3 regions of the Streptomyces sp. MK37H genome follow, and region 1 is predicted to be linked to each of the others. Evidence: riboswitches for the same ligand, from Rfam matches in the RefSeq annotation. Region 1 holds a riboswitch; each other region holds the start of a gene.

What was found. Region 1 has a riboswitch for cobalamin ahead of GWI24_RS38485 (ribonucleoside-diphosphate reductase subunit alpha). Riboswitches for the same ligand answer to the same signal wherever they lie in the genome.
Region 2: linked by a shared signal. The riboswitch ahead of GWI24_RS46490 (CGNR zinc finger domain-containing protein) and the one ahead of GWI24_RS38485 (ribonucleoside-diphosphate reductase subunit alpha) in region 1 are both predicted to bind cobalamin.
Region 3: linked by a shared signal. The riboswitch ahead of GWI24_RS00870 ((2Fe-2S) ferredoxin domain-containing protein) and the one ahead of GWI24_RS38485 (ribonucleoside-diphosphate reductase subunit alpha) in region 1 are both predicted to bind cobalamin.

Annotation. Positions count from the first base shown of each region.
Region 1 covers NZ_JAAAYH010000485.1:260-5,981, forward strand. Annotated here, with positions in the region: gene GWI24_RS38470 (hypothetical protein) at 481-768, shown strand; gene GWI24_RS38475 (hypothetical protein) at 812-982, shown strand; gene GWI24_RS38480 (GNAT family N-acetyltransferase) at 1,047-1,553, shown strand; cobalamin riboswitch at 1,640-1,801, shown strand; gene GWI24_RS38485 (ribonucleoside-diphosphate reductase subunit alpha) at 1,936-4,344, shown strand; gene GWI24_RS38490 (ribonucleotide-diphosphate reductase subunit beta) at 4,362-5,393, shown strand; gene def (peptide deformylase) at 5,498-5,722, opposite strand, start outside.
Region 2 covers NZ_JAAAYH010000047.1:2,372-14,770, reverse strand. Annotated here, with positions in the region: gene GWI24_RS09890 (FHA domain-containing protein) at 1-281, shown strand, start outside; gene GWI24_RS09885 (polysaccharide lyase family 7 protein) at 379-1,161, shown strand; gene GWI24_RS09880 (serine/threonine-protein kinase) at 1,519-3,387, shown strand; gene GWI24_RS09875 (hypothetical protein) at 3,490-3,639, shown strand; gene GWI24_RS09870 (DUF305 domain-containing protein) at 3,677-4,279, opposite strand; gene GWI24_RS09865 (DUF1996 domain-containing protein) at 4,399-5,343, opposite strand; gene GWI24_RS09860 (DUF2165 domain-containing protein) at 5,567-6,106, opposite strand; gene GWI24_RS09855 (carboxymuconolactone decarboxylase family protein) at 6,281-6,754, shown strand; gene GWI24_RS09850 (RNA polymerase sigma-70 factor) at 6,798-7,721, shown strand; cobalamin riboswitch at 7,749-7,984, shown strand; gene GWI24_RS46490 (CGNR zinc finger domain-containing protein) at 8,377-8,583, shown strand; gene GWI24_RS09840 (epoxide hydrolase family protein) at 8,670-9,845, shown strand; gene GWI24_RS09835 (bifunctional salicylyl-CoA 5-hydroxylase/oxidoreductase) at 9,876-12,257, opposite strand; gene GWI24_RS09830 (AMP-binding protein) at 12,269-12,399, opposite strand, start outside.
Region 3 covers NZ_JAAAYH010000002.1:29,637-42,035, forward strand. Annotated here, with positions in the region: gene GWI24_RS00855 (DMT family transporter) at 1-102, shown strand, start outside; gene GWI24_RS00860 (NAD-dependent epimerase/dehydratase family protein) at 142-1,374, opposite strand; gene GWI24_RS46025 (hypothetical protein) at 1,371-1,502, opposite strand; gene GWI24_RS00865 (FAD-binding dehydrogenase) at 1,551-3,419, opposite strand; gene GWI24_RS00870 ((2Fe-2S) ferredoxin domain-containing protein) at 3,592-3,975, opposite strand; cobalamin riboswitch at 4,036-4,165, opposite strand; gene GWI24_RS00875 (hypothetical protein) at 4,214-4,390, opposite strand; gene GWI24_RS00880 (glycoside hydrolase family 97 protein) at 4,583-6,484, shown strand; gene GWI24_RS00885 (PHP domain-containing protein) at 6,904-7,950, opposite strand; gene GWI24_RS00890 (glycoside hydrolase family 65 protein) at 8,013-10,358, opposite strand; gene GWI24_RS00895 (HAD family phosphatase) at 10,355-11,098, opposite strand; gene GWI24_RS00900 (Gfo/Idh/MocA family protein) at 11,259-12,158, opposite strand; gene GWI24_RS00905 (beta-propeller fold lactonase family protein) at 12,375-12,399, shown strand, end outside.

The DNA.
Region 1 (5,722 bases):
GCCGGTCAACGCTTCGTCGTCACCGCGCGGTCGAGACAGGCCGCACCGGAGGAACGGATGAGCCGCGGGCGGCCGGTCGGGGCGCGGGAACGGTGCGCGGATGAAGAGCGGAGCCACGGGGCGGACGCCCGGCTCCTGGAGTGGCCGACGAGGTATGGGGCGACCTCGGCGGCACGTTTCCAGTTATCCACGCCCCTCGGCGTCACTCAAGGCCTCACGGCGGCCATCACTCGTTTGGCGCATCAGGGCGCGCGTGGCACCGAGCTTGTATGACAAGCGCTCGGCTATTCGGGCGAATGCGTGCCAAGGGGTATGGCTTGCCGTCGCCCGTCATGCCTCTAATGAGTGATATCGGCAGCGCCGACCCAGCAGTGACATCGGCAGCGCCGACCCAGCAGTGACATCGGCCGTGCCGACCCCCGTATGACCACCCGGGGAAGAGCCGACCCCCGTATGACCACCCGGGGAGGAAACGATCCGATGAGCCTCGCCGCGTTCCTTCTCGCCCTCGGCACCACCTGCCGGATCACCCGCTTCATCACCAAGGACACCCTGGCGGCCGGGTTCAGGATCTGGGTCGCCGACCGCTTCGGCGACGACTCCCGCCCCACCTACCTGGTCAACTGCGGCTGGTGCACCAGCACATGGGTGGCCGCCGCGATCGCCGTCTACGCCTCCTTGCTGCACACCACCGCGTGGTTCCACCTCCCGGCCACCGCCCTGACGCTCTCCTACCTGGCCGGTGTCGCCTCGCGATGGCTGGACTGACCCACCGCCCCCCACAACGACCCGAGGGAAAGGAAGGGCAACCATGGCCTGCAACTGCGGCGGAACAGCGGCTCAATGGCCGCCTCAACCCGTTGTCGTCTATGAGCTGACACTGCCGGACGGTACGGTCCGGCGCTACGTCACCCACCAGGAAGCCGACGCCGCCAACAAGCGCGCGGGCTCCACCGGAGTGATCACCGCCGTCACCCAGTGACGCCGAGGACCCACACCCCGCGCCCGGCGACCCGGCTGTCAGTGGTCTGCGGCAGACTGCGGGCATGGACATCACGATCAGACGCGCGCGGGACGAGGAGCTGGACGGAATCGGAGAGCTCACCGCACAGGTGTATCTGGGGGACGGCCTCCTGGACTTCGGGGACAGTGATCCTTATCTCGCCACCCTGCGCGACGCCCGCCGCCGGGCCGCCGAGGCCGAGCTGCTGGTCGCGGCGGACGCGGCGGGCGACGAGGTCCTGGGCGCCGTGGCGTTCGCCGTGCACGGCGGGGCGTACGCGGAGCTGGCCCGCCCCGGCGAGGGCGAGTTCCGGATGCTGGCCGTCCGCCCCGAGTCCCGCCGCCGCGGCGCCGCCGAAGCGCTCGTGCGAGCCTGCCTGGACCGGGCCCGCGCACTGGGCCTGCGGCGAATAGTGATCAGCAGCCAGCGGTCGATGACCGCCGCCCACCGCCTGTACGAGCGGCTGGGCTTCACCCGTGCCCCGGAGCGCGACTGGGCGCCCCTGCCCGGCACGGACCTCACCCTCTGGGCCTTCACCGTGGAGCTGTGACGCCCCGCGCCGCACGCCCCAGGTCACGGGCCACCTCCGGAACGCATTAGCACATTCATGCGAAACTCCGCAGCTCCGACACAAGATATGGGGGTGCGTGCGTCGGCCGACACAAGATGTATGCTCGTCCTCGCTGTCGCCACAGGGGAATCCGGTGGGAATCCGGAACTGTCCCGCAACGGTGTACGTGTGCGCTCAATTCGGCGTGCCCGTGAGTCCGAGCACCTGCCGACAGCCCTGTGAACACGTCCCCCGGCCTCGAGGGTTGGGCCGATGGACGCTGCGTGGTGTGCCTGGCGTACGAGGAGTGCGGCATCGGCATGCCCGTACGCGCCCATCGCACCACCCCTCGCGGTCCAGCCGAGCGAGGGAGAGCACCTCAGTGACCATCGCGCCCGCCGATCCGGTTTCAGCGCAGGCGGCTTCTCAGGCAGCGGACGACGCGCCCGGGACCGCCCTGCTACGGACTCTTACCGGACTCACCGCCGACCTGCCCGCCACCGACCCCGGCAAGGTCGCGGCCGCCGCCCTGCGCGGCCGTCATCCCGGCTCGGACGAGGCGGAGTTGCGCACGCTCGCGACCGAGGCGGCGGCCGGGCTGATCGCCGAGGAGCCGGAGTACTCGCGGCTCGCGGCGCGGCTGCTGGCGCTCACCATCACGGAGGAGGCGGCCGGGCAGGGCGCGGTCTCCTTCTCCACCTCCGTCCAGGTGGGCCACCGCGAGGGCCTGCTCGCCGACTCCACCGCGGAGTTCGCCGCCGCCCACGCCGAGCGGCTGGACGCGCTGGTGGAGCGGGCCCTGGCCGACGGCGCCGACAACCGTTTCGGCTACTTCGGGCTGCGTACCCTCTACAGCCGCTATCTGCTGCGCCACCCGATCACCCGTCAGGTGATCGAGACCCCGCAGCACTTCCTGCTGCGCGTGGCCTGCGGGCTCGCCGAGAACCTCTCGGAGCGGGCGCTGGACGATGTGGCCGAGCTCTACCGGCTGACCAGCACGCTGTCGTACCTGCCCAGCTCCCCCACGCTGTTCAACTCCGGCACCCGGCATCCGCAGATGTCGTCCTGCTATCTGCTGGACTCGCCGCTGGACGAGCTGGACTCGATCTACAACCGCTACCACCAGGTGGCGCGGCTGTCGAAGCACGCGGGCGGCATCGGCCTGTCCTACTCCCGCATCCGGGCCCGCGGTTCGCTGATCCGGGGCACCAACGGGCACTCCAACGGCATCGTGCCGTTCCTGCGCACGCTCGACGCCTCGGTGGCCGCCGTCAACCAGGGCGGCCGGCGCAAGGGCGCGGCCTGTGTCTACCTGGAGACCTGGCACGCGGACCTCGAGGAGTTCCTGGAGCTGCGGGACAACACGGGCGAGGACGCCCGCCGCACCCACAACCTCAACATCGCCCACTGGATCCCGGACGAGTTCATGCGCCGGGTCGAGGCGGACGCCGACTGGTCGCTGTTCTCCCCGGCCGACGCGCCCGATCTGGTGGACCTGTGGGGCGAGGAGTTCGACGCCGCGTACCGCAGGGCCGAGGCCGAGGGGAAGGCCGTCAAGCAGGTCCCGGCGCGCCAGCTGTACGCCCGGATGATGCGCACCCTCGCGCAGACCGGCAACGGCTGGATGACGTTCAAGGACGCCGCCAACCGCACCGCCAACCAGACCGCCGAGCCCGGCAGGGTCGTCCACTCCTCCAACCTCTGCACCGAGATCCTGGAGGTCACCGACGACGGCGAGACCGCCGTGTGCAACCTCGGATCGGTCAACCTCGCCGCCCACCTGGGCGAGGACGGGCAGCTGGACTGGGAGCGCCTCGACGCCACCGTCCACACCGCCGTGACCTTCCTCGACCGCGTGGTGGACATCAACTTCTACCCCACGGAGGAGGCCGGGGCCTCCAACTCTCGCTGGCGCCCGGTGGGTCTGGGCCTCATGGGGCTCCAGGACGTCTTCTTCCGGCTGCGGCTGCCGTTCGACTCGCCCGAGGCCACGGCGCTCTCCACGCGGATCTCCGAGCGCATCATGCTCGCCGCGTACGAGGCGTCCTGCGAGCTCGCCGAGCGCCACGGCCCGCACCCCGCCTGGGCCGAGACCCGCACCGCGCGCGGTGTGCTGCACCCGGACCACTACCCGGACGCGGTGGCCACCTGGCCGGAGCGCTGGCAGGCGCTGCGCACCCGGATGGCGAAGTCCGGGATGCGGAACTCGCTGCTGCTGGCGATCGCGCCGACCGCGACCATCGCCTCCATCGCGGGCGTCTACGAGTGCATCGAGCCGCAGGTCTCCAACCTCTTCAAGCGCGAAACGCTCAGCGGGGAGTTCCTGCAGGTCAACTCCTACCTGGTGGACGACCTCAAGAAGCTGGGCGTCTGGGACGCCCAGACCCGTGAGGCGCTGCGCGAGGCGGGCGGCTCGGTGCAGGACTTCTCCTGGGTGCCCGCGGACGTACGGGAGCTGTACCGCACCGCGTGGGAGATCCCGCAGCGCGCCCTGATCGACATGGCGGCGGCCCGCACCCCGTACCTCGACCAGAGCCAGTCGCTGAACCTCTTCATGGCCTCGCCGACCATCGGCAAGCTCAGCTCGATGTACGCGTACGCCTGGAAGCGCGGCATCAAGACCACGTACTACCTGCGCTCGCGTCCGGCCACCCGGATCGCCCAGAGCGCCCGGGGCGGCGCCGCCGCGGCCGCCCCCGCCGTCACCGTTCCCGCGCAAGCGGCCCCGGTCGAGGCCGACGCGATCGCCTGCTCCCTGGAAAACCCCGAGTCCTGCGAGGCCTGCCAGTAATGCCCACCGCATCCGAGATGACCACCGCGAACACCTCGGCCGAGCACCACAAGAACCTGCTCGACCCGGGCTTCGAACTCACCCTGCGGCCGATGCGGTACCCGCAGTTCTACGACCGCTACCGCGACGCGATCAAGAACACCTGGACGGTGGAGGAGGTCGACCTCCACTCCGACGTCGCCGACCTCGCCAAGCTCTCCCCCGGTGAGCAGCATCTGATCGGCCGTCTGGTCGCCTTCTTCGCGACCGGCGACTCGATCGTGGCCAACAACCTGGTGCTGACGCTCTACAAGCACATCAACTCCCCCGAGGCGCGGCTGTATCTGTCGCGGCAGCTCTTCGAGGAGGCGGTGCACGTCCAGTTCTATCTGACGCTGCTGGACACCTACCTCCCCGACCCGGACGACCGCGCCGCGGCCTTCGCCGCCGTCGAGAACATCCCCTCCATCCGGGAGAAGGCGGAGTTCTGCTTCCGCTGGATGGACTCGGTGGAGAAGATCGAGCGGCTGGAGACCAAGGAGGACCGCCGCCGCTTCCTGCTCAACCTGATCTGCTTCGCGGCCTGCATCGAGGGGCTGTTCTTCTACGGCGCCTTCGCCTACGTGTACTGGCTCCGCTCGCGCGGGCTGCTGCACGGCCTGGCGACGGGCACCAACTGGGTGTTCCGCGACGAGTCGATGCACATGGAGTTCGCCTTCTCGGTCGTGGACACCGTCCGCGAGGAGGAGCCGGACCTCTTCGACGACGAGCTCCAGCGGCAGGTCACCGACATGCTGAAGGAGGCCGTCGAGGCGGAGCTCCAGTTCGCCCGCGATCTGTGCGGGGACGGGCTGCCGGGCATGAACACCGCGTCGATGCAGGAGTATCTGCAGTGCGTGGCCGACCAGCGCCTGCAGCGGCTCGGCTTCGCCCCGGTCTTCGGCTCGGAGAACCCGTTCTCCTTCATGGAGCTGCAGAACGTCCAGGAGCTGACCAACTTCTTCGAGCGGCGCGCCTCGGCGTACCAGGTCGCGGTCGAGGGGTCGGTCGCCTTCGACGACGACTTCTGATGTCGGGCTTCTGATGTCAGGCTTCTGATGTCGGACGAGTTCTGACATCAACAGGGCGGGCCGGATTCCGAGGGGTCCGGCCCGCCCTGTGAGGTACGGCACACTCAGTCGTTCGGCACCGTCTCATAGCGGGCGGTGCCCTCGGCCATCTGCTTCAGCACATCCTTACGGTCGCGCTTGGAGAGCCGGTCGATGTAGAGGTAGCCGTAGAGGTGGTCGGTCTCGTGCTGGAGGCAGCGCGCGAAGTAGCCGGTGCCGCGCACCGCGATCGGCTCGCCGTCGAGGTCCTGGCCGCGCACCACCGCGTAGTCGGGGCGGGCCAGCTCCGC
Region 2 (12,399 bases), on a different contig from region 1:
TGACGTACGCCACGGCGGCCAAGCAGCTCACGTACCTCCGCCCGGGCGCGGGCTGGAACGAGCGCAAGATCGAGTACCGGGTCGAGGCCGTACGCCGCCGTCTGCACAGCACCGGCTTCAGATACCCGGTGATGCACGACAAGTCGCAGGGCCGCCCCGCCGACAACGGGCTGCTGCACAACCTGCTCAAGGGGCTGGTGGAGTCCACGACGCTCGTGCCGCCCGATCTGGACCTCATCGAGGACGACGCCCTCTGGCCCGATCCCGCGCCGGAGGCGTAGCCCGAGCCGCTCCGCGGTGACCGCCCGTTTCCGGGACCCGTCCCGGAAACGGCGGCGAATCATGCCTGTCGCCGAACGAACAGGAAGGATCACCCCCATGAGGTGCATGCGCATCGTCGTCCTCGCGGGCATCACCGTGGCCGCCTCGACGGCCGCCCTCGCGCTGCCGGCGCAGGCCGACATTCCCGCCCGCCACCACACCCCGGCCGCCCAGTGCGAGTACCCCGCCGACGTCCTCGACCTGACCAACTGGAAGCTGACCCTGCCCACCGGCGAGGACGAGGACCCGACCGACATCACACAGCCCGATCTCGCCACCTTCTCCGCCAGGCCCTGGTTCCAGGTCACCGGGGACTGCGACGCGGTCCAGTTCCGGTCCGCCGTCAACGGCGTGACGACGGGCGGCTCCAACTACCCGCGCGCCGAGCTGCGGGAGATGACCGATGACGGGGAGGAGGAGGCCAGTTGGTCGACCAGCGAGGGCACCCACACCCTCGTGGTCAAGGAGGCGTTCACCGCGCTCCCCAAGGAGAAGCCGCACCTCGTCGGCGCCCAGATCCACGGCGGGGACGACGATGTCACGGTCTTCCGTCTCGAAGGCAGCAAGCTCTACATCACCGACGGCGACGACGCCCACCACCACCTCGTCACCGACGACTATGAGCTGGGCACCGAGTTCGAGGCCAAGTTCGTGGCGCGGAACGGGAAGATCGACGCCTATTACAACGGGGAGCGTGAGACCACGATCTCCTCCGACGGCGACACCAACTACTTCAAGGCGGGGGCGTACACCCAGGCCAACTGCGACAACTCGGACCCCTGCGACGATGACAACTACGGCGAGGTCCACATATCCGGCCTCAGGGTCACCCACTCCTAGCCGGAAGGGCGGTGCGGTGCCGGGCGTGCCGTCAGTGCCGGGTCTCACCCGTCGTGGGGAGGCCCGGCATCGACGCGACCCGCAAACGCGCACCGATGGCATGTGACCGTGGCGCCTGCCCCCGTCGCATGTGCTCCCGCGACACCGTAACCTCCACAAAGGTGAAGATTTCTGGAGTGGTGGGTGAATTCCCTTCTCAATCGGCCAGGTCCCACGCGCCTCCGGCGCGCGCCGAGCCCCGTACCGCCCTCACGCACGCCGCAAACGGTACGTGTCTTTCCGCGTACGCAGTAAGTTCGATCCGCGTGCGCTAACGGCAGACAGCAGCGGTTCGGTCTCGTAGGGGGGAGTGTCGTCGTGCGGCGGGGGGAGAAGGTCGGCAAGTACCGGCTCACCAAGGGGCCCGTCGAGGGAGGGAGAGGCGCGGTCTGGTTCGCCGTCGACACGGAGCTGGGCCGGTCCGTCGTCCTCAAGCGGGCCTTGCTCGAGGACAACAGTCAGGCCGACTTCGACGAGTTGCTGGCCGAAGCCCGCGCTCTGGCGAAGTTCAGCCATCCGAACGTGGTCACCCTCTATGACGCCGTCCGCGCGGGCAAGGGCAGGAACGCCACGTTCTGGCTGGTGATGGAGCATGTGACCGGCGGCAGCCTGGACGTCCCGGTGAAGATGGCCCCCGAACTCGCGGCATACATCGGGGCGCAGATCGCGGCCGCGCTGGCGGCCCTGCACGACAAGGGCATCGTGCACTGCGACGTCAAGCCCGGCAATATCGTGATCACCCCCGACAGGGTCGCCAAGCTGACCGACTTCGGCGCCGCGTACCGGGTGGACGGCAGTGAGACGATCACGCCCAACGGGCCGGTCAGCCTCACCCCGTTCTTCGCCGCCCCCGAGGCGTTCCGGGGAGCGCCCGAGCGTGCGTCCGATGTGTTCTCGCTCGGCGCCACGATGTACTGGCTGGTGACCGGGACCCCGCCGATGCGCGGCGCCGGGCGGGCGGTCCGGATGGAGGCCATCAGCCCCCAGGTCGGGCCGCTCGGATCCATCCTCACCGCGATGCTCCAGCGCGACCCCGGGGCCCGGCCCACTGCCGCCGAGGCGCTCAGCGCCCTCACGGACATCGCGGGACCCCCGGACCAGTTCCCAACCCTCCCGATGATCCCGTCGACAACGCCCTACACGGACGTCCTGACGCGCGGCGAGGTCCCGGCGGGAGGGCCGCAGCGCCGCACGGCGACGCTGGTCCGGCGCCGTCCCTTACTTCTGGCAGGCGCCGCCGCCGTCGCGGCACTGGCCATCGCCGTTCCGTTCATCGTGATGAGCCTGGGAGACGAAGACGGGGACAAGGCCACCCCGGCACCGGACAAAACGGCCGCCGCGGGCTTCATCGGCGACCCCCGCACGGCCGACCCGTGCGCCCTGCTGAACGCCACCGTGTTCCATCGGTACGACGAGGCCCGACTCGACCGTGACTACGGCAACTTCAACCGGTGCGACGTCCTCCTGAAGGAGCGGAGCGAGGAGGTCGTGGACGTCAGGGTGGAGCTCGACGCCGATTCGCTGCCGGAGGGCGTGGCGAGGAAGACCGAGGGCAGGGTCACCGTCGTGGAGCGCACCGCCGAGGACGACGAGTGCGAGCGGGCCGTGGCGGTGACCGGCGCCCGCGACAACAGCCTCCGGGTCACCGCGGCCGCGAGACAGCCCGACGAGGTCAAGGAGCCGCTGTGCGACACCGCAGATCGTGCCGCGGGAGTCGCGGTCAAGGTGCTCAACCGCGGTGAGATCCCCCGGCGTTCCCCGGACTTTCCGTCCAGTTCGCTGGCGCACCTGGACGCGTGTACGTTGCTCGACGTCAAGGCGCTGGAGAAGGTGCCCGGGATCGACGCCCGGGACCCGGACGTCGGGTTCGGCCGCTGGGAGTGCCAGTGGAAGTCCACCACCCGCGCGTTCGAGGTGGACTTGCGCTTCGACCAGGGCGATCTGCCGCGCGACAAGGGTGCCCGGTCCACCGAGCTCAGCGATCACCAGGCCATCGTGCTGCCGGAGGACGAGGGCCCGGGGAGCTGCCGCGTCGAGGTGGTGCACCGTGACTACACCGGCCTGGACCGGGTGAAGGGCACCGAGCGGGTGGCCCTCGTCCTCAAGGGGGCGGGCCGCAAGGGGCGGCCCTGCGAACTGGCCACCGATCTCGCCGGGTCGGCCGCCGCCGCGTTGCCGCCTGCCTGACCGCCGTGGCGCCGGCGCCCGCCTGAACCGCTGCCGTGGGGCCGCCCGCCTGATGGCCGTCGCGCCGCGGCCGGCCCGAACCGCCGCTGCGGGTCGCCTGTGATGCGTTACGCGTCGCGCCGGACCTCGGTGCTCACCCTGGTCGGCGGACGGATCGTCCACGGCGCGGCCGAACACACCCGCCTCGACCCGCCACCGCCGCCCGTGTGCCTGGCGTACTCGCCCCAGCTGACCGGCGCCAACACGCTGTAGCGGGGCCCGTGGTGCGGCCACCGCCGCCCGGGAGGCCCTAAGGGAGGCGGGCGCGCCAGGTGTGCGATGTCCGCTCCACGCTCGCGGCCAGTTTCTTGGTGGCCGGATCGGCGCCGGCCGAGCGCTCCGAGTGGGCGATCTTCGCCGCCTGGTCGAGGTGTTCGCGCATGGCCGCGAGGAAGAGCGCGTCGAAGGCGGTGCCCTTCGCCCGCTCGATGGTGCGCAGTTCGTCCTCCGTCACCATGCCGGGCATGTCGTGCCCCTCGTGGGGATTGGTGTCGGGTACGCCCGCCCGGGCGAGCAGCTTCCGCAGCCGGACGAGTTCGCCGCGACAGGCGGTGGCCACCGGTTTCGCCCACTTCTCCACCGCCGCGTCGGAGGAGCGGCCCGGGACCAGGTCCAGCAGGAGCACCACCTGGTCGTCCATCGCGATCATCAGCTGGATCCAGCCGATGTCGCTGGAGTTGAACGTCCCCGACGTCGCCTGCCCGCTCGGGGCCCCCGTGGCGGGGTGCCGCGCCGCCGACGTGGACGGCGCCTCGCCCGACGGCTTCCCGCTGCCCTCGCCGCATCCCGCGGCGAGCAGCACCACCAGCACCGCTACGGACGCCGCGCGCCGCACGGCGGTGGCCGCTGTCATGCCGACTCCCCTCGTCACTCGTGGGTGTGGGTGTGGGTGTGGGCGGAGCCCCCCGTCACGGGGCTCCGCCCACCGGCAGGGCGGGGCCGTCCTGCCGGGCTGTGCGTTCTCCTTCCCGGTCAGGGACGGCCGTCGGCGCCACACTTGACGATCACATTGATGCAGTCACGCACCCGCCGGGCCATCTCGTCCTCGGGCCAGGCGTTGAAGAAGTCACCATGCATGGTGTATCCGGCGCCCGATGCCAGCTTGAGCCGCGCGGGGTCGCCGTTGACCGGGTAGCGGAGCACCTGGCGCAGTTTCGGCACGGCCACCGGGTGGGTCGCCGGGCACTGGCCACCGACCGGGTACGCCATGTGGCTCTTGTGGTCGGGGGAGTCCAGATCCTTCCCGTTCCAGCACTGGGGGAAGTCGAGGTAGGACTCCAGCATCGAGTCGGACGGGCAGTTCACGAAGTCCTTGGAGGGGTTGACCTCTCCGTGGTGCAGGCACGACCAGCGTGCGATGGACGTGGGGTCGCCGACCCCGGTGGCCTTGGCGTTGCCCGCCACGATCCGCAGCCCCTCGGGGAGCGGCTTGATGGTCGCGATCACATCGTCGCGCACGCCTTCACCGAGGTAGTAGAAGGTGGTGCCGGTGGGTTCGACCTCCTTGCCGTTGGCGTAGAGGGTGGGGGTCCAGTACGACGACAGGTCGGCGGTCGGGCTGCAGCTGGTCCGGCCCCTCTTCAGGGCGGCCAGATCGGTGTGTGCGTTGGTCGAGTCGTTGCCGAAGAAGCTGTGCATATGGGAGGCGCCGGGGAGCCCCGGGAACACGATCGGGTCGTCCGGCAGCCGATGGGTGAACGGGCACTCGGCGACGAACTCCGCGACGCGCACCAGTTCTTTGGTGCTCCGCGGGCTCGACGCGACCTTGTCGGTGGCGCGGAACTCGGCCCGCGCACTGGCCGAGCCGGTGGACAGCAGGGACAGGATGAGGCCGACGGCGGCGAGGACGACACCCGGAGCTCGCCAGCGGCCGAGGGCGCGCCGTAACGGCGGGAAGCGCGGAGGTGTAGGCGACATGACTCTCCTTTCCGTGCGCACACGGGAAGAGCGAAAGAGCGGGAGAGAGCCCAGCGGTGTGGTCACGCGGGGCCGTCGAGAGAGCGCTCTCACGGAGCGTTGCTGCGGACGTTAAAGGTGACTCAGGTCACTGTCAAGAGTCCGCGGCAACGACGAGTCCGTTGTCACTTCCGAGGGGGAGCGGGGCGGCTTCCGACCGCTCGATCAGTCCGTGGAGTCCCGGTCAGTCCGCGGAGTCGGTCTCGGTCCGCTCGGTCGCGAGCAGGTGAATGAGCAGCAGCACGATCCCGGAGATCAGGAAGACACGCGTGGCGGCCTCCAGGCCGTTCCACTGCTTGGACTGCCACATGGCGAACCATTCGCCGCCGATGGCGATGAACCCGGCGCCGAACAGCACCATCAGCATCAACAGCCCCACGGTGCTGGCCTGACGAGCGCGGCGGACGCTGCCTCCGCGCAATCCCGCGCCCCACATGGCCGTCGCGGCGAGGAGGACGAGGGCGGCGATGCTCTCCCAGACGATGATGGCGACGTAGGCGGTGTCCTGGAGCGCGGTGGACTTGATGGCCCGCCACATCAGGTCGTCGTCCTTGAATGTGGTGTCCATCGCCAGAACATGGCGGACGAATTGCTGATTGGTGTCGAAGTCGGTGATGTTACCGAAGGCGACAAGCGCGATGTACAGGGCGATTGTCCCGGTGAGCACCCCCGAGACGGCGGAGTAGGCACGAGGGGAACGTATTCTGCCGGTGCGCTCGCTCACGATGATCTCTGTCTCCCCGTTGTATTCCGTTGATCGGACCGAGCCGTAGCGTACAACTGTTTGGCCCAGTGGGCCCGGTGGCGGGGAGACGCAGGTCACATGTGTCCATGTCACAGGGGGTCGGGCCACCTCGTCTCAGGGGTGTAGCCACTGACAACCACGGAGGAGCACACCATGGACGCGCGACTGAACTACTCCGCCAGCCTGACCGCGGGCAAGGTCCTCAAGCCCGTCATGGCGGCCGGGAGGGCGGTCAAGGACTCGCCGCTGCCGCCCGCCACGCAGGAGCTGGTGGCGCTGCGCGTGAGCCAGATCAACGGCTGCGCCGTCTGCCTCGACATGCACACCAAGGAAGCCGCCGCGGCCGGTGAGACCGCCGTGCGGCTCAACCTGGTGGCGGCATGGCGGGAGGCCACCGTCTTCACCGACGCCGAGCGTGCCGCGCTGGAGCTGGCGGAGGCGGGGACCCGGGTCGCGGACGCGGCCGGTGGCGTCAGCGACGAGGTGTGGGCGAACGCCGCCAAGCACTATGACGAGGAGCAGCTCACCGCCCTGGTGATCCTGGTCTCGTTCATGAACATGGTGAACCGGCTGAACGTCATCACCCAGCAGCCGGCGGGCAACTACCAGGTCGGGCAGTTCCATTGATCGGCGCCAGTCTGTCCGGCCGGTCGTTCAGGGGGGAATCGGCGTGAGCAAGGTCGAGGAGTTCGAGGAGCTGCGGCCGCTGCTGTTCTCGATCGCCTACCGGATCCTGGGCAGTGTGAGCGAGGCCGAGGACGCGGTGCAGGAAACCTGGCTGCGCTTCGACGGCTCGGCCACCCGGCCCACGTCGGCCAAGGCGTATCTGTCGGCCACGGTGACGCGCATCTCGATCGATGTGCTGCGCTCCGCGCGGGTGCGACGGGAGGAGTACGTGGGCCCGTGGTTCCCCGAGCCGCTGCTCAGCGATCCGTATCAGGATCCGGCCCGGGCGGTGGAACTGGCCGACTCGGTGTCGATGGCGGCGCTGCTGCTCCTGGAGCGGCTCAGCCCGCTGGAGCGGGCGGTGTTCGTGCTGCGGGAGGTGTTCGCCTTCGGGTTCGACGAGATCGCCACGGCGGTGGGGCGGTCGGAGGCGGCATGCCGGCAGTTGCTGGTGCGGGCGCGGCGCCACATGCAGGCCGGGCGGCCGCGGTTCGCGGCGGACCGGCAGGAGCGGCAGGAGCTGGCCACGCGGTTCTTCGACGCGCTGAAGGACGGCGATGTGGGCGGGCTGCGGAAGCTGCTGGCCGCCGATGTGCGGCTGGTCGGGGACGGTGGCGGCAAGGCCCCGCAGCTGGCCAGGGCCGTCATGGGCGCGGAGAACGTGGCGCGGTTGCTGGGCAATGTCTTTCCCTGGCTGCTGCGGATCGATGTGTCGTTGGAGCCGCGCGAGGTCAACGGCCAGCCCGGCGCGATCTTCCGCGACCGGGACGGCAAGGTGCTCCACACCCTGGTCCTCGATGTGCTCGACGGGCAGATCCAGACGATTCGCACGGTGGTCAACCCCGACAAGCTCGGCCACCTCGGGCCGGTCGGCGACGCCTGGGCCGTGGACCGCGAGGTGAAGCAGGCCCGCCGGCGGCCGAACTGACCGTGAGACGTGGCCGTTCGACGCTGTTGGTGGTCTCGGGGAGCCAGTCGTGCCACATCCGAGGCCAGGGAATCCGGTGCGAATCCGGAACTGACGCGCAGCGGTGAGGCAGCGGTGAGGGGGACGGGCGGGGCATGTGACACCACTGGGAGGAGTCCGTGACGGCCGTGGGGCCGTCGCGAACGAGCACCGGGAAGGGGCCCCGTCCGGCCCCGTCCGGACGAGTCCGAGTCCGAAGACCTGCCGGCACCTCCGCGCCCGGTGCGCGGAGGACGTCCGTAGGCCAGGCTCCGCGTACGAGTCCCGACCGCCGAGGCTGCCCGTGCTCCGCTCCGCCCGCCGTACCGCGGAGTTCCTGCTCGCCCCCGCCTGCTGCTCACCGCGTGCGGTGGCTCCGGCCATGACGACGCGGACACCCGGGCCGTCGACGCGGCCCTGGAGCCCGGCGGACTGACCGACCGGGCCGGTCAGTCGCGGCGCACCCGCCCATCAGGGCCACCTGACCAGAGCCCACGAGCTGCGCACGGCCCTGCGTGCCGCGCTGCGCCAGGACGCCGAGGGTGACGGCCAGGGCGGCGATGCCCCGGTCGGCTACTCCTTCCACGTCACACTGACGGCCGGTCACGGCGCCCACCTGACCATCGCCGCCGACCCCGTGGACACCGCCCTCGCGCACATCGTCATGTCCGCGCTGACCGCCACGGTGAACGGGACCTGGCATCGGCTCAGGATGTGTCCGGCCCCCGACTGCCAATGGGTGTTCTACGACAACTCCCGCCCCGGCCGGGCCAAATGGTGTTCACCCCAGCTGTGCGGCAACCGCGCGAAGACGCAAGCGTATCGCCGCCGCCAATCGACCTGAATCGCCCCGCGGCGACCCGGCTCCGGATGAGTACGGCTGGCCGGCATCCCAGACGACTGACATGGGCGGCTTGTAGGGTACGTGGCATGCCGGACGCCATGCCCCGACCCGAGCCCTTCACCCCGCGGACCGACCCCGCCGCCCTCGAGGACCTCCGCGCGCGGCTGCGCGCGACGCGCTGGCCGGACGCGCCCGAGGACGCCGGGTGGGCGCTCGGGACCGACCTCGCCTACCTCCGTGAGCTCGTCGCCTACTGGGCGGACGGGTTCGACTGGGCGGCGCAGGAGGCGGCGCTCGCCCGGCTGCCCCGGTTCCGTGTCCGGCTCGGCGGTCTCGGGATCCACTTCGCCCACATCCGGGCCGCCGCCCCGGCCGGACCCGCTCTGCCGCTGGTGCTCAGCCATGGCTGGCCGGACTCGTTCTGGCGCTATACGAAGGTCATCCCGCACCTCACCGACCCCGGTGCGCACGGCGCCGACCCCGCCGACGCGTTCGACGTGGTCGTGCCCGACATTCCGGGCTACGGGTACTCCGACCGGCCCACCGGCCAGCCGCTCGACTCCATCGCCGTCGCCGGGCTGTGGGCCGAGCTGATGGACGTCCTCGGCTATGAGCGGTTCGGCGCGGCGGGCGGGGACCTCGGCAGCCATGTGAGCCGCTACCTCGCGCTCGACCACCCCGACCGGGTGGTGGCCGTGCACCGCACGGACGGGGGCCTCCCCCGCTTCACCGGCGACCCGGCGGACCTCACGCCCGAGGAGCGCGCCTGGTTCGAGGAGGTCGCGGCCTGGAGCGCGGCCGAGGGCGCCTACGCCGCCATGCACAGTACGAAGCCCCAGACCGCCGCCTTCGGGCTCACCGACTCACCCGCCGGGCTCGCCGCGTGGATCGTCGAGAAGCTGCGGGCGTGGAGCGACTGCGACGGTGACATCGAGCGGAGCTACACCAAGGACGAGATCCTCACCAATGTCACGCTCTACTGGCTCACGGGGACGATCGGCTCCGCGATGCGCATGTACCGAGCCAACGCCGCCATCCCGCTCGCGCAGCACGCCCGCCGGGTCGAGGTGCCGTCCGGCTTCTCGCTCTTCCGCGGCGACGTCGTCCGCCCGCCGCGGGCGTGGCTGGAGCGCACGACGAACCTCGTGCGGCTGACCGAGCCCGCGCGCGGCGGACACTTCGCGCCGTTCGAGGAGCCCGAGCTCTACGCGGAGGAGCTGCGCGCCTTCTTCCGCCCATACCGGGCGGCGGCGACGGGCTGACACCCGGTTCCGGCACCCCTTCCACCCCCCTCAGGGCACGGGGGCCGGAGCACGCGTCGGGGTCCAGCGCAGATGAACGGCCTGGTCGGCGGGGTCGGGCCGGTGCAGTGACAGCCGGGGCCTTACGGCGTCGGTGCGCGCGGCCGGAGGCTTGCGGCCGCCCGCGCCGAACTGCACCGGCCATGCGGCGGCCGGGCCCCGGTACTCCTGCTCGGCCGCCGCGTGCAGGGTCCAGTGGGGGTCGTACAGATGGGTGCGGCCCACGGCGCACAGATCGGCGCGGCCCGCCAGCAGCAGCGAGTTGACGTCGTCGTACGAGGCGATCGCGCCCACCGCGATGACCGCGGCCCCGGTGGCGGCGGCCACCTCGTGGCGGATGCGGTCGGCGAACGGCGTCTGGTAGGAGCGGCCGAAGGCGGGGCGCTCGTCCTTGGTGACCTGGCCGGAGGAGACGTCGATGGCGTCCGCGCCGTGGGCGATGAACGCGCGGGCGATCTCGACGGCGTCATGCTCGGTGTTGCCGTCCGGCACCCAGTCGGTGGCGGAGATGCGCACGATCACCGGCCGTTCCACGGGCCAGACTTCCCGTACGGCGTCGAAGACCTCCAGCGGGAAACGCAGCCGGTTCTCCAGCGGGCCGCCGTACGCGTCGGTGCGGCGGTTGGCGATCGGGGAGAGGAAGGAGGACAGCAAGTAGCCGTGCGCGCAGTGCAGTTCGAGCAGATCGAACCCGGCCTCGGCGCCCCGGCGGGCGGCGGCCACGAAGTCCGCGGCGATCCGGTCCATATCGGCGCGGGTGAGCTCGCGCGGCACGGCCGAGCCGGGGCCGTACGGCAGCGGGGACGGTCCGACGACCTCCCAGTTGCCTTGCGGCAGCGGGTCGTCCATGCCCTCCCACATCAGCCGGGTGGAGCCCTTGCGGCCCGAGTGGCCGAGCTGGAGGCCGATACGGGCGGTGCTCCGCTCGTGGACGAAGGAGACGATCCGCCGCCAGGAATCGCCCTGCTCGTCGTTCCACAGGCCGGTGCAGCCGGGGGTGATGCGGCCCTCGGGCGAGACACACACCATTTCGGTCATCACCAGTCCGGCGCCGCCCATGGCCTTGGAGCCCAGGTGGACGAGGTGGAAGTCGCCGGGCACGCCCTCGACGGCGGAGTACATGTCCATCGGGGACACGATCACCCGGTTCTTCAGCTCCAACTCACCCAGCCGGTACGGCTGGAACATCGCCGGTGCCACGCCGTCGAGGCCCTGCGCGGCGGCGAAGGCCACATCGACCCGGTCGGCGAACTCCGGGTCGCGGGTGCGCAGGTTGTCATAGGTGATGCGGCGGGAGCGGGTCAGCAGGTTGAAGCAGAACTGGGTCGGCTCCTGGTGGACGTACATCCCGATGTTCTCGAACCACTCCAGCGAGCCCTGCGCCGCCCGCTGGGTGGACTCCACGACCGGGCGCCGCTCGGCCTCGTAGGCGGCGAGCGCCCCCTCGGCATCGGGGTGTTCATGCAGACAGGCGGCGAGGGCGAGCGCGTCCTCCATCGCCAGCTTGGTGCCCGAGCCGATGGAGAAGTGCGCGGTGTGCGCGGCGTCTCCGATGAGCACGAGGTTGCCGTGGTGCCAGCGCTCGTTGCGTACGGTCGTGAAGTTCAGCCACTTGGAGTTGTTGGCGAACACCTGGTGGCCGTCGAGTTCGTCGGCGAAGAGCTCGCGGACGCGCGCCACCGCATGCTCGTCGGAGGCGCCCGGTGCGAAGTCGGCTCCTTCGGTGGCGTCGAAGCCCGCCCGCCGCCAGACGTCCTCGTGCATCTCGACGATGAAGGTGGAGCCGGTGGCGGAGTAGGGGTAGCCGTGCACCTGTACGACGCCCCATTCCGTCTGCTTGACGAAGAACTGGAACGCCTCGAAGACCCGGTCCGTGCCGAGCCACATGTACTTGCTGTGCCGACGGTCCAGGGAGGGGCGGAAGACCTCCGCGTGGGCGGCCCGTACGAGGGAGTTGACGCCATCGGCCCCCACCACCAGGTCGTACGACGCACACAGCCCATCGGCGTCCGGGGCGGGGGTGGAGAAGCGCAGGGTGACGCCGAGGTCGCGGCAGCGCTCCTGGAGCAGGCGGAGCAGTTCCTTGCGGCTCATGGCGGCGAAGCCCTGGCCGCCGACGGTGTGGCTCTCGCCCTGGTAGTGGATGTCGATGTCGGTCCAGCGGGCGAAGCGCCGGGCCATGCCCTGGGCGATGGTGGTGTCGGCGTTCTCGATGCCACCGAGGGTCTCGTCGGAGAAGACGACGCCGAAGCCGAAGGTGTCGTCGGGGGCGTTGCGTTCCCAGACGGTGATCTCGTGGGCGGGGTCGAGCTGTTTCATCAGGGCCGCGAAGTACAGCCCGCCTGGACCGCCGCCGATGATCGCGATCTTCAAGGGGGTTCCTCTCAACTCTCGGCGACGGCCTCGGCGGCCGGCTCGTCCTCGATGACCGTGCGCAGCAGCTTGAAACGCTGCAGTTTGCCGCTGGTGTTGCGCGGCAGGGCGTGCTGGAACCGCACCTCGCGCGGGTACTTGT
Region 3 (12,399 bases), on a different contig from region 1:
GCGGGCGTCTCCGGGCGGCGCCGACAGCGGCGAGACGGCGTGACGCCGCCGCAGCGCACAGCGGTGGAGCACACCCTTGCCCAGTCGGACCCCGCACCGTAGCGGAGTCCGGCTACGGCAGGCCGTCCGCGTGCGGCGATGTCATTCAGCACTCCGCGGGCCGGAAAACCTCTCCGCGAGCTCGCGATGCTTGTCGGCGGCCGGCTTCGCCCGGGCCGTGCTGATGGCCGATCCGGCCATCCCTCCCAGACGTTCAGCCTCGTCCGCGGAGCGCAGATGCTCCTGCCGCGCATGCTCACGGCAGGCGAGGCAGGTGACGTTCTCCGGGCGCGGTGAGGTCATCGCGTACGGGGCCCGCAGTCCGCATCCGGTATCGACGAGGCTCGGCAGGTCACCGACCAGACCGAACGTGGATGCCATCATCTCGCGGACGGCGGCTACGCCACGGACGACCTTCGACTCGACATGGATGTGCGGATCGTCCCCGCCCAATGCGTCCTCCCTGCCACGGCGCGCGGCCGACCGGGAGTGCTCCCGGTCGGCCGCGGAGTGCGGGACGAGTCTCCCACGTGCCCGGTGCGCCACGGGCTTCAGACGGCCGGCTGTGCGGCCTTCCAGGCGCGGCAGTGCGTGGCGGGGGCGTCGGTGAAGGAGACGTGGCGGGGGTGCCGGCCGAGCAGGCGGTGGGCCTTGGCGCTGCTGACGAGTTCGTCCTGGTCGGCCGCCATCTGCGGCATGCCGCCCGCTTCGGCCGTCTCGAGGCCGATCTCGCCTGTGCGGCCAGCCGCCCGGACGGCGATCCGCTGCATCTCCAGGGCGCTCAGGCGCTGGTCGTCGGCGATGACGAAGACCTCGCCTTCGACGGCGGTCGGGGTGGTCGAGGACTCGGACGTAGGCGTCGGCGAGGTCGTCCACGTGGACCCAGCTCCAGCGCTTGCTGGTGTCACCGTAGAAGACGGGCTTGCCGGACTCGGCGGCGGCGAACCACTGGCCGGTCATGGAGGTGGCGGCCGGGCCGCCGTAGAGGAAGCCGGGACGGACCACGGTGTGCGCGAGACCGCCGGCGGCGAGCTCCTTCTCCAGGCCGAAGCGGAAGCCGAGGGGGCTGTCGGGATGGCCGGGGGTGTTCTCGTCCATGAGGGCGAGACCGGTGCGGCCGTAGGCGGAGATGCCGGTGGTGTACACCAGGTGGCGGCGCCGGCCGTCGCGGTCCTGTGCGGCGGACAGTTCGGCGAACAGCCGCTGGTCGGCACCGATCGGGTCGCTCATGTCCATGAGCAGGTGCACCACCGCGTCCGTGCCGTCCAGGTGGCCCCGCCAGGTCTCGGGCCGGGAGAAGTCCCCCTGCACGGGGGTGACTTCATGGGCGGTCAGGTCGCGGGCGGCCGGGGCGGCGGTGTCGCGGCGCCCGCCGCCGCGTCCTGGACAAGATCCCCGACGCCCTGGTCCCGGACCTCGCGAAGACCCTCGCCGACCTCGCCGAAGCCCTGTCCCAGGGCCACCGCGGCAGCTGAGAACCGAGGCCCGCGTCCGTCGGCCCGCCGACCGGGTCAGGCCGCGGTCGCGGACACCGCCGCGCGGCCCGCCGTGCGGCCCGAGAAGAGGCAGCCACCCAGGAAGGTGCCCTCCAGGGAGCGGTAGCCGTGCGCTCCTCCCCCGCCGAAGCCCGCCACCTCACCGGCCGCGTACAGGCCGCTGATCGGGTGGCCGGAGGCGTCCAGGACGCGGCCGGAGAGGTCGGTCTGGAGGCCGCCGAGGGTCTTGCGGGTGAGGATGTTGAGGCGCACGGCGATCAGGGGTCCGGCGCCCGAGTCCAGGATCCGGTGCGCGGAGGCGGTGCGGCTGAGGGTGTCCCCGGGGTAGGCGAGCGCGTTGCGGATGCCCATGACCTGGACGTCCTTGGTGTACGGGTTCTCGATCTCGCGGTCGCGGGCCTCGATCTGCCGCTTGAGGTCCGCCAGGTCGATCAGGTTGTCGCCGGTCAACTTGTTCATACCTGCCACGAGTTGGGGCAGGTTGTTGGCCACGACGAAGTCCTCGCCCTTGTCCCGGAACCGCTGGATCGGCTCGGGGGTCTGCCAGATGCGGGAGAGGAGCTGCAGGATGTCCTTGTTGGTCAGGTCCGGGTTCTGCTCCGAGCCCGAGAGCGCGAACTCCTTGGCCATGATCTTCTGGGTGGTGACAAACCACGAGTAGTCATAGCCGGTGGCGGTGATCGATCCGAGGGTGTGCAGGGTGTCGTAACCCGGGATGTCGGGGCTGGAGAAGCGCCTGCCCTTCGCGTCGAACCACATCGACGACGGGCCCGGCAGAATGCGGATGCCATGGCCCGGCCAGATCGGGTCGTAGTTCCTGAGGCCCTCGGTGTAGTGCCACATCCGGTCGGGGTTGACGATCCGTCCGCCAGCCTTCTCGGTGATCGCCAGCATGCGGCCGTCCACATACGCCGGGACGCCGGTGACCATGAACTTCGGCGGCGGGCCGAGCCGGTCGGGCCAGTTCCGGCGTACGAGGTCGTGGTTGGCGCCGATACCGCCGGAGGTGACGATCACCACCGGGGCGTTGAGCTCGAAGTCGCCCACCACGGTGCGCGAGGTCTGCTTGCCGCGAGCGGCGTCGCTCGGCTCCAGGATCGAGCCGCTCACCCCGGTGACGGCGCCACCGGTGACCACCAGTTCGTCCACCCGGTGACGGAACTTGAAGGTGACCCGGCCGTCCTTCGCGGCGGCCCGCACCCTCTTCTCGAATGGCTCGACCACGGCGGGACCGGTGCCCCAGGTGACGTGGAAGCGCGGCACCGAGTTGCCGTGGCCGTCCGCGAGACCGCCGCCGCGCTCGGCCCAGCCGACGATCGGGAACCATTGCACGCCGAGCCCGTGCAACCAGGACCGCTTCTCCCCGGAGGCGAAGTCCACATACGCCTCAGCCCACTTGTGGGCCCAGTAGTCCTGGCCACCGGGGTCGGTGACACCGCGGTCGAAGCCGGCCGTGCCGAGCCAGTCCTGCCAGGCCAGTTCGGGGGAGTCCTTGATCCCCATCAGCCGCTGCTCCTCGGAGTCGACGAAGAACAGGCCGCCGAAGGACCAGAACGCCTGACCGCCGAGGTTGCTCTCGGGCTCCTGGTCGAGGAGGAGCACCTTGCGCCCCGCGGCCGCCAGCTCCGCCGTGGCCACCAGCCCGGCGAGCCCATGGCCGACCACGATGGCGTCCGCGTCCGAGGAGGCCCCTGAGGCGGCGAAGGCCGGAACCGCCGCCTGGGCGAGCGCGGCGCCGGCGAGCACACCGCCCGCCGCCGTCAGGGCGCGGCGGCGGCTGATCCCGCTGATCCCGCTGTTCCCGCTGTTCCCGCTGTTCCCGCTGTTCCCGCTGTTCCCGCTGTTCCGGGCGGGCGACGCGGAATTCTCTGTGGAGTTCTCCATGAGCTGCCTTCCGGAAGGGGTTCGGAGGGTGCGGGAGGTACGGAGGGGGTTGCCGCGACGGAATCGTGTTACCGACCGGCAACGTGTTACCGACGGTAGCCCACAGGGTGCAAGGCCGCCAGAGTTCTGCTCGTAAGACCAACTCCCGTGCCACACAGGCGACTTCGGGCGCTCAGCGACCGCCCGGTGACGGCTCGGCCGAGGCGCTCCCCCGCGGCGAGAACGCGTACAGATCGAGGATGTCGGGCAGCGGTGCCACCCCCGGGCCGCCCGCCCGGACCCAGGCCACGATGTCCTCCGTCGCATCCGGGTCGTTGACCAGGCCGAGCCACACCGGCCTGCCCCCGGCGGCCCGTCCGGCGGCCGACGGCTGCACCACGATCACATTGGCCTGGTCGCAGACGTCCAGACACTCGGAGACGCGTACGGGCGCCTCCTCACCGAGCCGCGCGATCTGCGCGGCATGGTCGATGCCGGTCACCTTGGGACTGCCGCAACAGCAGTCCCGGCACACGGTCACCCGGCACGGCAGTGGGTCGGTCGGCCTTACGGACACGACGCATCACCCCTCCTCCGGGGAAGTCCGCCCCGGTGTCGCTCGAGGAGGCGACCGCGTGAGTCTCCTGGCTCTCGGGTCGATGCTCGTCCCGGCCTTCCCACCCGCGTATGCGGGCAGTGACCTGTTCGGGATCCGCTCGCCGATCACAGTGGCGGTACCGCGCCGGAGTCACACCGGCTTCCTCGTTCCGCCGTCGCCTTTGTCGCCCGGCATCATCGCATCCCGGGCGCCCCGCTCACTCCTTCGGGGCTCCGCACCGCGCACAGCGAGTGAAGCGGGCGGTGTCCTGGATCGCGCCGCAGTCGGCGCACACCCTCTCCAGCCAGCAGGCGGGGTCCCCGCCCTCGGGCCCGGCGGGCGCCGGGTCCGCCGTCTCCCGGTCCGGGTCGCCGGGCCGAGCCGTGCCGCTCATCGTGTGCGCCTCCTCAGCCGGACCGTGCGCGGGTCCGTCAGCCGACCCGCTACCCGTGGCGTCGCCTCCGGAAGCAGCCAAGCCATAGATCCGATCTCTCATGCGCCAGCGACCCTTGACGGGGCGTAATGTCGCTCAACCCCTCCCAAGTTATCGGATGACTCGGTAACGTATCCGCCTCGGGAGGCAACGATGCCGAGATCTTACCGACGCTCCGCAGTGGCATTTCTGCTCTGCGGCGTCCTGGCCATGACGCTCTTCATCACCGGGCCCGCACAGGCGAAGGACTCCGCCTGGACCGTGCGCGGCCCCTCGCCCCACTCCGGTCCCCTCGCCCAGCTGCGGCTTGACGGCGCCTCGGGAGCGCTGACGCTCCAGGTGTCCCGGGGTGGACGGACGGTGATCGAGCCCTCGCCCGTGGGCATCGTCACCGAGCGGGCGGACCTGTCGCACGGGCTGCGCTATCTGGGACGCCACGACCGCACCGTCGTGGAGCGCTACCGGTCGACGGTCGGCAAGCAGCGCTCGCGCACCGCGCGGATGACCGAGTCCCGCTTCCGGTTCCGGGGCGGCGGGAACGCCCGGCTGGACCTTGTGGTGCGGGTCTCGGACGACGGGGTCGCCTATCGCTACGACCTGCCCTCCGGCAGCGGCGATGTCCTCGGCGAGGCCTCGGCCTTCACCCTGCCCCCGGACGCGACCGCGTGGCTCGGCGACTACCGCAAGGACAACGAGAACCTGTTCAAGGAGTACACCGCGGCGACCGCGCCCACCGGTGAGTACATGGCGCAGGCGCTCTTCGAGACGGGCGGCGGCTACGCCCTGATCGCGGAGTCGGATCTCACCGGCCGCTACTCCGCCGCCCGGCTGATCCACCAGCAGGGGCTGCCCACGTACCGCATCGGCCTGTGGGACGAGCGGGTCGAGTCCGACGGGCCGCTCAGCACACCCTGGCGCGCCCTGATCGTGGGCGATCTGCCGACCGTCACCCAGTCCACCTTCACCGACGATCTGGCACCGGCGTCACGGGTCGCCGACACCTCGTGGATCCGGCCCGGCCCCGCGCTGTGGACCTGGCTCGCGGGCGGCAAGCCGGCCGGGCAGAGCCTGTCGATGCAGCAGGGGTACGTGGACTACGCGGCCCAGCGCGGATGGCCGTATGTGGTGGTGGACGCGGGCTGGTACTTCGACCCCGACCAGTGGGACGTCACCGATCCCGACTGGCAACGCAACAGCTGGATCCCGCAGCTCGTGGACTACGCCCGCGAGCGGCAAGTGGGCATCCAGGTCTGGATCCACCACCGTGACCTCGACACCGCCGAGGAGCGCGAGCAGTGGCTCCCCACGCTGGAGCGGTGGGGGGTGAAGGGCGTGAAGATCGACTTCATGGACTCCGAGTCCCAGGAGACGCTGCGCTGGTACGACGAGATCCTCAAGGACACCGCGGCCCACCATCTGCTCGTCAACTTCCACGGCTCGACGATCCCCAAGGGCATTCAGCGCACCTGGCCGCAGGTGATGTCGATGGAGGGCGTGAACGGCGAGGAGAAGCGGACCAACACCCCGCAGCACCTGGCGACGCTGCCCTTCACCCGCAATGTCATCGGCTCCATGGACTTCACCCCCGGGGCCTTCCACCGGCCCCAGCGCCCCAACGCGGCGTCGGACGCGGGCGAAGTCGGCCTCTCGGTGCTCTACGAGTCCGGGATCCAGAACCTGGCGGGCACTCCGGAGTCCTACGACGCCCGTCCGCTCGCCCGCCGGTTCCTGGAGCAGATCCCGGCCACCTGGGACCGCACCCGGCTGCTGGCGGGGCGGCCGGGTGAGAGCGCGGTGCTCGCCCGCGCCAGCGGCCCGCGGTGGTTCATCGGCGGTACGTTCACCGGCCCCGCGCACACCGCCGAGGTGCCGCTGCGGCTGGAGCCGGGCCGCTGGCTGGTCGATCTGATCCTGGACGGCCCGGCCGGTCTGGTCCGCACCCCCACGGTGGTGCGCGGCGGGCAGACCCTGTCCGTGCCGGTCGCGGCGGACGGCGGGTTCGCCGCCATCGCCTGCCGCTGGCGGCCCGGTCTCTCGACCTGCGACCGCCCCTGACCCGCCCCTACGACCCGCGCTGACCATCCGTCACACGGACACCCCATCCAGGAGATGCCGATCGCCGGAAGGCAGACGCCGGCCGCGAAGACCCATGCGGCGGCGACGGCACGGGCGCGGGGGGCGGGGTGGCCGCCGGTCCGCCCGTGGGAGAGGGCCGGCAGCCGGTCGGCCTTCTGCCGTGTCGGGTTCTTCCTCTGCTGAGTGGTGAGGAAGGCGGACAGCCGGTCCGCCGACTCCGCGTCCGTGACGGCCTCGGCGTCCGCCCGCATCTCCATCAGCGTGACCAGGGCACGACGGGCGCGGCTGTTGGCGTAGAGGCCGCCGGTCAGGGTGAGGACGAAGGCGGCCATCGACGTGAGGGTCCGCGCGCCGAGGCGAATAGGCGAGGTCTCCGCCCCTTTCGCGTATAGCCGCCGTCAACTCCCGTGTCCCGCACGGCGCGGGGGCCGACGCGTGCGGGTCCAGTCCACCAGCTGCCGGGCCGTCCAGGTGGTGATGACGCGCTCCGTCGGCACCCCGCATTCCACGGCCCGGGCGCATCCGTTGGGCTGCCAGTCGAGTTGGCCGGGCGCGTGGGCGTCGGTGTCGATGGAGAAGAACGTCCCCGCCCGGACGGCCTCCCGCAGCAGCCTGCGCGGTGGATCCAGCCGCTCCGGGCGGCAGTTGATCTCCACGGCGGTGCCCGCCTCCGCGCAGGCACCGAAGACCTCCTCATGGTCGAAGGCCGACTCGGGGCGCTTGCCGCCGAGCAGCCGTCCGGTGCAGTGGCCCAGCACATCGACCAGCGGATCGCTGACGGCGGTGACCATCCGGCGGGTCATGGGGCGGGCGTCCATCCGCAGCTTGGAGTGGACCGAGGCCACCACCACGTCCAACTGGTCCAGCAGGTCCGGCTCCTGGTCCAGGGAGCCGTCGGGGAGGATGTCGACCTCGATCCCGGTGAGCAGCTGGAACGGGGCGAGCTTCGCGCGCAGCTCCGCCACCACGTCCAGCTGGGCGCGCAGCCGGTCCGCCGAGAGGCCGCGGGCCACCGTCAGCCGCGGGGAATGGTCGGTGAGCACCGCCCACTTGTGCCCCAGCCGCGCCGCCGTACGGGCCATCAGCTCGATCGGGGAACCGCCGTCGGACCAGTCCGAGTGCATATGGCAGTCCCCGCGCAGCGCGGCGCACAGCTTCACCGCGTCCTCGTCGGGCTCGCGCCCGGCCTCGGCGGCCTCGGCCTCCAGCTTCGCCAGGTACCCGGGCACCTGGTCCTTCAGCGCCTCCTGGACCACCTGCGAGGTCTTGGGGCCGAGACCCTTGAGCGACCGGAGGGTGCCGTTCGCGGCACGCCGCTCCACCTCCTGTGGGTCCAGGCCGGCGAGCACCGACTGGGCCGTGCGGAAGGCGCGCACCCGGTAGGTCGGCGCCTGGGCGCGCTCCAGGAGAAACGCGATCCGGTCCAGGGCCTCCAGGGGGTCCATCGGGCGCTCCTCGCTGTGGGTGGCGTGGCGTGCGGGGTGTCGTGACGTAGGGCGTCCGTGCCTCAGGCGCGGCGGTTCGGGCGGCGGCCGGGGGGCTGATGGGGTTCGGGACGTGCCGTCAGCTCGTCGATGTCGCAGGTCCGGGGGGTCTTCTCGGAGACGGTGATGGGCCGGCCGTAGTGCCGGATCTCCAGGGGAGCGCCCTCGGCCAGGGAGTAGGTGACAGAGCGGTTGCTGATCTCCACGCGCAGCCTCCGGCCCAGCACCTGCATGGTGAAGGCGAGCCGGGCCAGCTTCTCGGGCAGCTTGGGCGAGAACTCCAGCCTGCCGTCGCGGTGCCGCATCCCGCCGAATCCCGCGACCAGGGCGATCCAGGTGCCGGCGAGCGAGGCGATGTGCAGACCGTCGCGGGTGTTGTGCTCCAGGTCCTTCAGGTCCATCAGGGCCGCCTCGCCCAGGTAGTCGTAGGCGAGCCGCAGATGGCCGACCTCGGCGGCCATGACGGCCTGGGCGCACGCGGAAAGCGAGGAGTCCCGGACCGTCAACCGCTCGTAGTAGTCGAAGTTGCGTGCCTTCTCCTCCTCGGTGAAGCACTCGCCGCGCAGATACATCGCCAGCACCAGGTCGGCCTGTTTGACGACCTGTTTGCGGTACAAGTCGAAGTACGGGAAGTGGAGCATCAGCGGGTACTGGTCGGGGCGCATGCCCTGGAAGTCCCACTCCTGGTGGCCGGTGAAGTCCGCGGACTGCTCGTGGACGCCCAGGGTCTTGTTGTACGGGACGGACATGGACTCGGCGGCGTCCCGCCAGGCGGCGGACTCCTCGTCGTCGACGCCCAGTTCGGCGCCCTTGTCCGGGTGGCGCTCGACGATGTCCGCGGCGGCCCGCAGATTCGACTGGGCCATGAGGTTGGTGTACACGTTGTCGTCCGCGACGGCGCTGTACTCGTCCGGGCCGGTCACCCCGTCGATGTGGAAGCGGCCGTGGTGGTCGTGGTGGCCGAGGGAGCGCCACAGCCGGGCGGTCTCCACCAGCAGTTCCACGGCGGTCTCGCGCTCGAACTCGTCGTCGCCGGTGGCGGCCACATAACGCACCACCGCGTCCGCCACATCGGCGTTGACATGGAAGGCAGCGGTGCCGGCCGGCCAGTAGGCGGAGCATTCGGAGCCGTCGATGGTGCGCCAGGGGAAGGCGGCGCCCTCGTGACCGAGCTGCCGGGCCCGGTCCCGGGCGGCGGGCAGGATGGACTGCCGCCAGCGCAGCGCCTCGGCCACGGACTCGGGGAAGGTGTAGGTGAGCAGGGGCAGGACGAAGGTGTCGGTGTCCCAGAAGGAGTGGCCGTCGTAGCCGGAGCCGGTGAGGCCCTTGGCGGGGATGGCCCGTTCCTCGGCGCGGGCGCCGGCCTGGAGGACGTGGAAGAGGGCGAAGCGCACCGCCTGCTGGATCTCGGCGTCCCCCTCGACCTCGACGTCGGCGCGGGACCAGAAGTCCTCCAGCCAGGCGCGCTGCTGGTCCACCAGGCCGCGCCAGCCGGCGCTGGCGGCCCCGGCCAGCGCGGCCTCGACCTGGTCCCGTACGGCGGGCAGCGAGCGGGCGCCGGACCAGCCGTAGGCCACCAGCTTCTCCAGCCGCAGCACCTGGCCCGGCTCGAGCACCGAGGTGACGGTCAGCCGGGCGACGTCGTCGGCGCTCTCGCTGGAGTGGCGGGTGGGCGGCGGCCCGGTGATCAGGTGGTCGGCGGCGGCCGCGACCCGCAGACAGCTGGCGTCGGTGCAGTGGATCAGCCGCAGCCGCTTGTCGTCGGCGGCGTTCTCCTCGGGCTTGAGCGGGGACTCCAGGGCCTCGGCCACCCGGGGGTCGCCGCCGCGCTCGGGGAGCTGCTCGTTGGCGACCAGTTCGGACTGGACGACGACGCGGATCTGGGCGTCGACGGCCTCCACCTCGTAGGCGACGGCGGCGATGGCCCGCTGGGTGAGGGAGACCAGCCGGGTGGAGCGGACCCGCACGCTGACGCCGGAGGGAGAGGTCCATTCGCAGGTGCGGTGGAGCAGTCCGCCGCGCAGATCGAGCACCCGCTCATGGGAGCGCAGCCGTCCGTAGCGCAGATCGAAGGGCTCGTCGTCCACCAGCAGCCGGATGATTTTGCCGTTGGTGACGTTGATCATGGTCTGACCGGCCTCGGGGTAGCCGTATCCGGCCTCGGCGTAGGGCAGGGGACGCCGTTCGTACACCCCGTTGAGGTAGGAGCCGGGGAGGCCGTGGGGCTCCCCCTCGTCGAGGTTGGCGCGCCAGCCCACATGGCCGTTGGAGAGGGCGAATACCGATTCGCTCTGGGGCAGCAGATCGAGCAGGAGATCGGTCTCCCGCAGCGTCCAGGGGTCGACGGCGTACGAGGAATCGATGATCACGAGTCGTCCTCCAGCAGCTCGGCGAGATCCTTGACCACGATGTCGGCGCCGTGTGCGCGCAGCGCGTCGGCCTGGCCCACTCGGTCCACGCCGACGACACAGCCGAAGTGCCCGGAGCGCCCGGCCTCCATGCCCGCCAGGGCGTCCTCGAAGACGGCGGCCTCCTCGGGCCCGACGGCCAGCTCCTGTCCGGCCGCCAGGAAGGTGTCGGGGTGCGGTTTGCCGGGCAGCTTGCGCTCGGCGGCGACCACACCGTCGATCCGCACCTCGAAGAGGTGCTCGATACCGGCGGCGATCAGCACATCGCGGCAGTTGGCGCTGGAGGAGACGACCGCGGTCCGCAGGCCCTCGGCACGGACTGCCTCCACGAAGCGCACCGAGCCCGGGTACACCTCCACTCCCTCCTTCCGGATCTTCTCCAGGACGAGGATGTTCTTGCGGTTGCCCAGGCCGTGCACGGTGTCCTGGTCGGGCGGGTCGTCCGGCTCGCCGTCGGGGAGCTCGATGCCCCGGGAGGCCAGGAAGGTGCGCACCCCGTCGGCACGCGGACGGCCGTCCACGTACTCGTCGTAGTCACGGCCGGAGTCGAAGGGGCGGAAGGAGGGGCCGTCGCGCCGCCGCAGGAACTCATCGAACATCTGTTTCCACGCCGCCGCGTGCACCACCGCGGTCCTGGTCAGCACGCCGTCGAGGTCGAACAGGCAGGCTCGGATGCCATCGGGCAGGCAGAGCTTGGTCATGGCCCCCGACTCCCCCGGGAACGCCGGAATATGCGGGGGAGGGGAAGCCTTCCCCCACTCAGCGGAGCACGGCGCGCCCTCGGCGAGGGGCGGGCGCTCAGCGCGGGGCGGCGCTCGTCCACCACGGGACAGCGCTCGCTCACCACGCAACGGCGCTAGCTCAGCGCGGCACGACGGTGCGCCCCTCGCGGCCGGAGCGGTCTGCGGCCTCCAGGACGGCGACGACCTCGCGGCCGAACCGTACGTCGCAGGGGTCGGCCGCGCCGCCGTCGCGGGCGGCGCTCAGCAGCCGGTCGACGGCCGTGGCGAAGGCGTCCAAGGCGGTGGTCCCCGCCTCGGGCACCACGGCGATCCCCCGCTCGCCGTAGAAGTCGCACGAGAAGCCCTGGGCGGCGGGCCGGGCGTCCAGGGTGAGCGCGAGGGTGCCGATGGCGCCGGAGTGGTGGCGCAGCAGCACATGCGCCGCGCCGCGCGGGCCCTCCAGGGCGGTGACCTCGGCCACCGGACCGAGGACCGGCAGCAGGACGGACAGCGAGTGCGGGCCGACGTCCCACAGCCCGCCGCGCTCCCGCCGCCAGTGGGAGTCGCCGTAGTGGCCGCCGGGCTGGAAGATCGAGGCGAAGGCGGTGGCACGGCCGCCGTCCCAGCCGCCGTCCGCCGCGGCCTGCCGGAGGAAGGTCTCGACGGGCGCCGCGAAGCGGTTGGTGAAGAACACGACCGAGGCCAGCCCGCGTTCGTCCACGGCCCGCACGATCCGGTCGGCCTCCTCGGTGCCGAAGGCCAGCGGCTTGTCCAGCAGCAGATGGCATCCGGCCAGCGCGGCCCGCTCGGCGAGGCCGCTCTGGATGTCCGGCGGGAGGGCGATGGCCACGGCGTCCACGTCGGCGATCAGCGCGTCGGCGTCCGGGTAGGCGCGAGTGCCCCAGCGGTCCGCCAGCGCCTTCGCCTTCACCGGATCGCGCCCCCATATCCCGGCCAGTTCGGCCACGGGGTGTGCGGCGAGCGCCGCCGCGTGGGTCTCGGCCGCCCAGTGTCCGGTGCCCAGCACTCCGAACCGCACTGTCCGTCCCCCTCCGTGCGAAGCCCCGGGGCCCTCCCCGGGCGTCGGCCGCGATCCTACGCCCGTGCGGCCCGGCCTCTTCGGCCGAGGGCGGTACGCCGCTCCCCCGCTTGGCCGCGGGCGGATGCCGGTGGGCCGGGGCGGTGCCAGGGTGAGGCCATGGCCGGCCACGGTGCGGGTGACGGCCGAAGCCCACCCTCACCGCTGGAGGAACCCGTGGCCCGTGGCTCGTCCCGCTTCC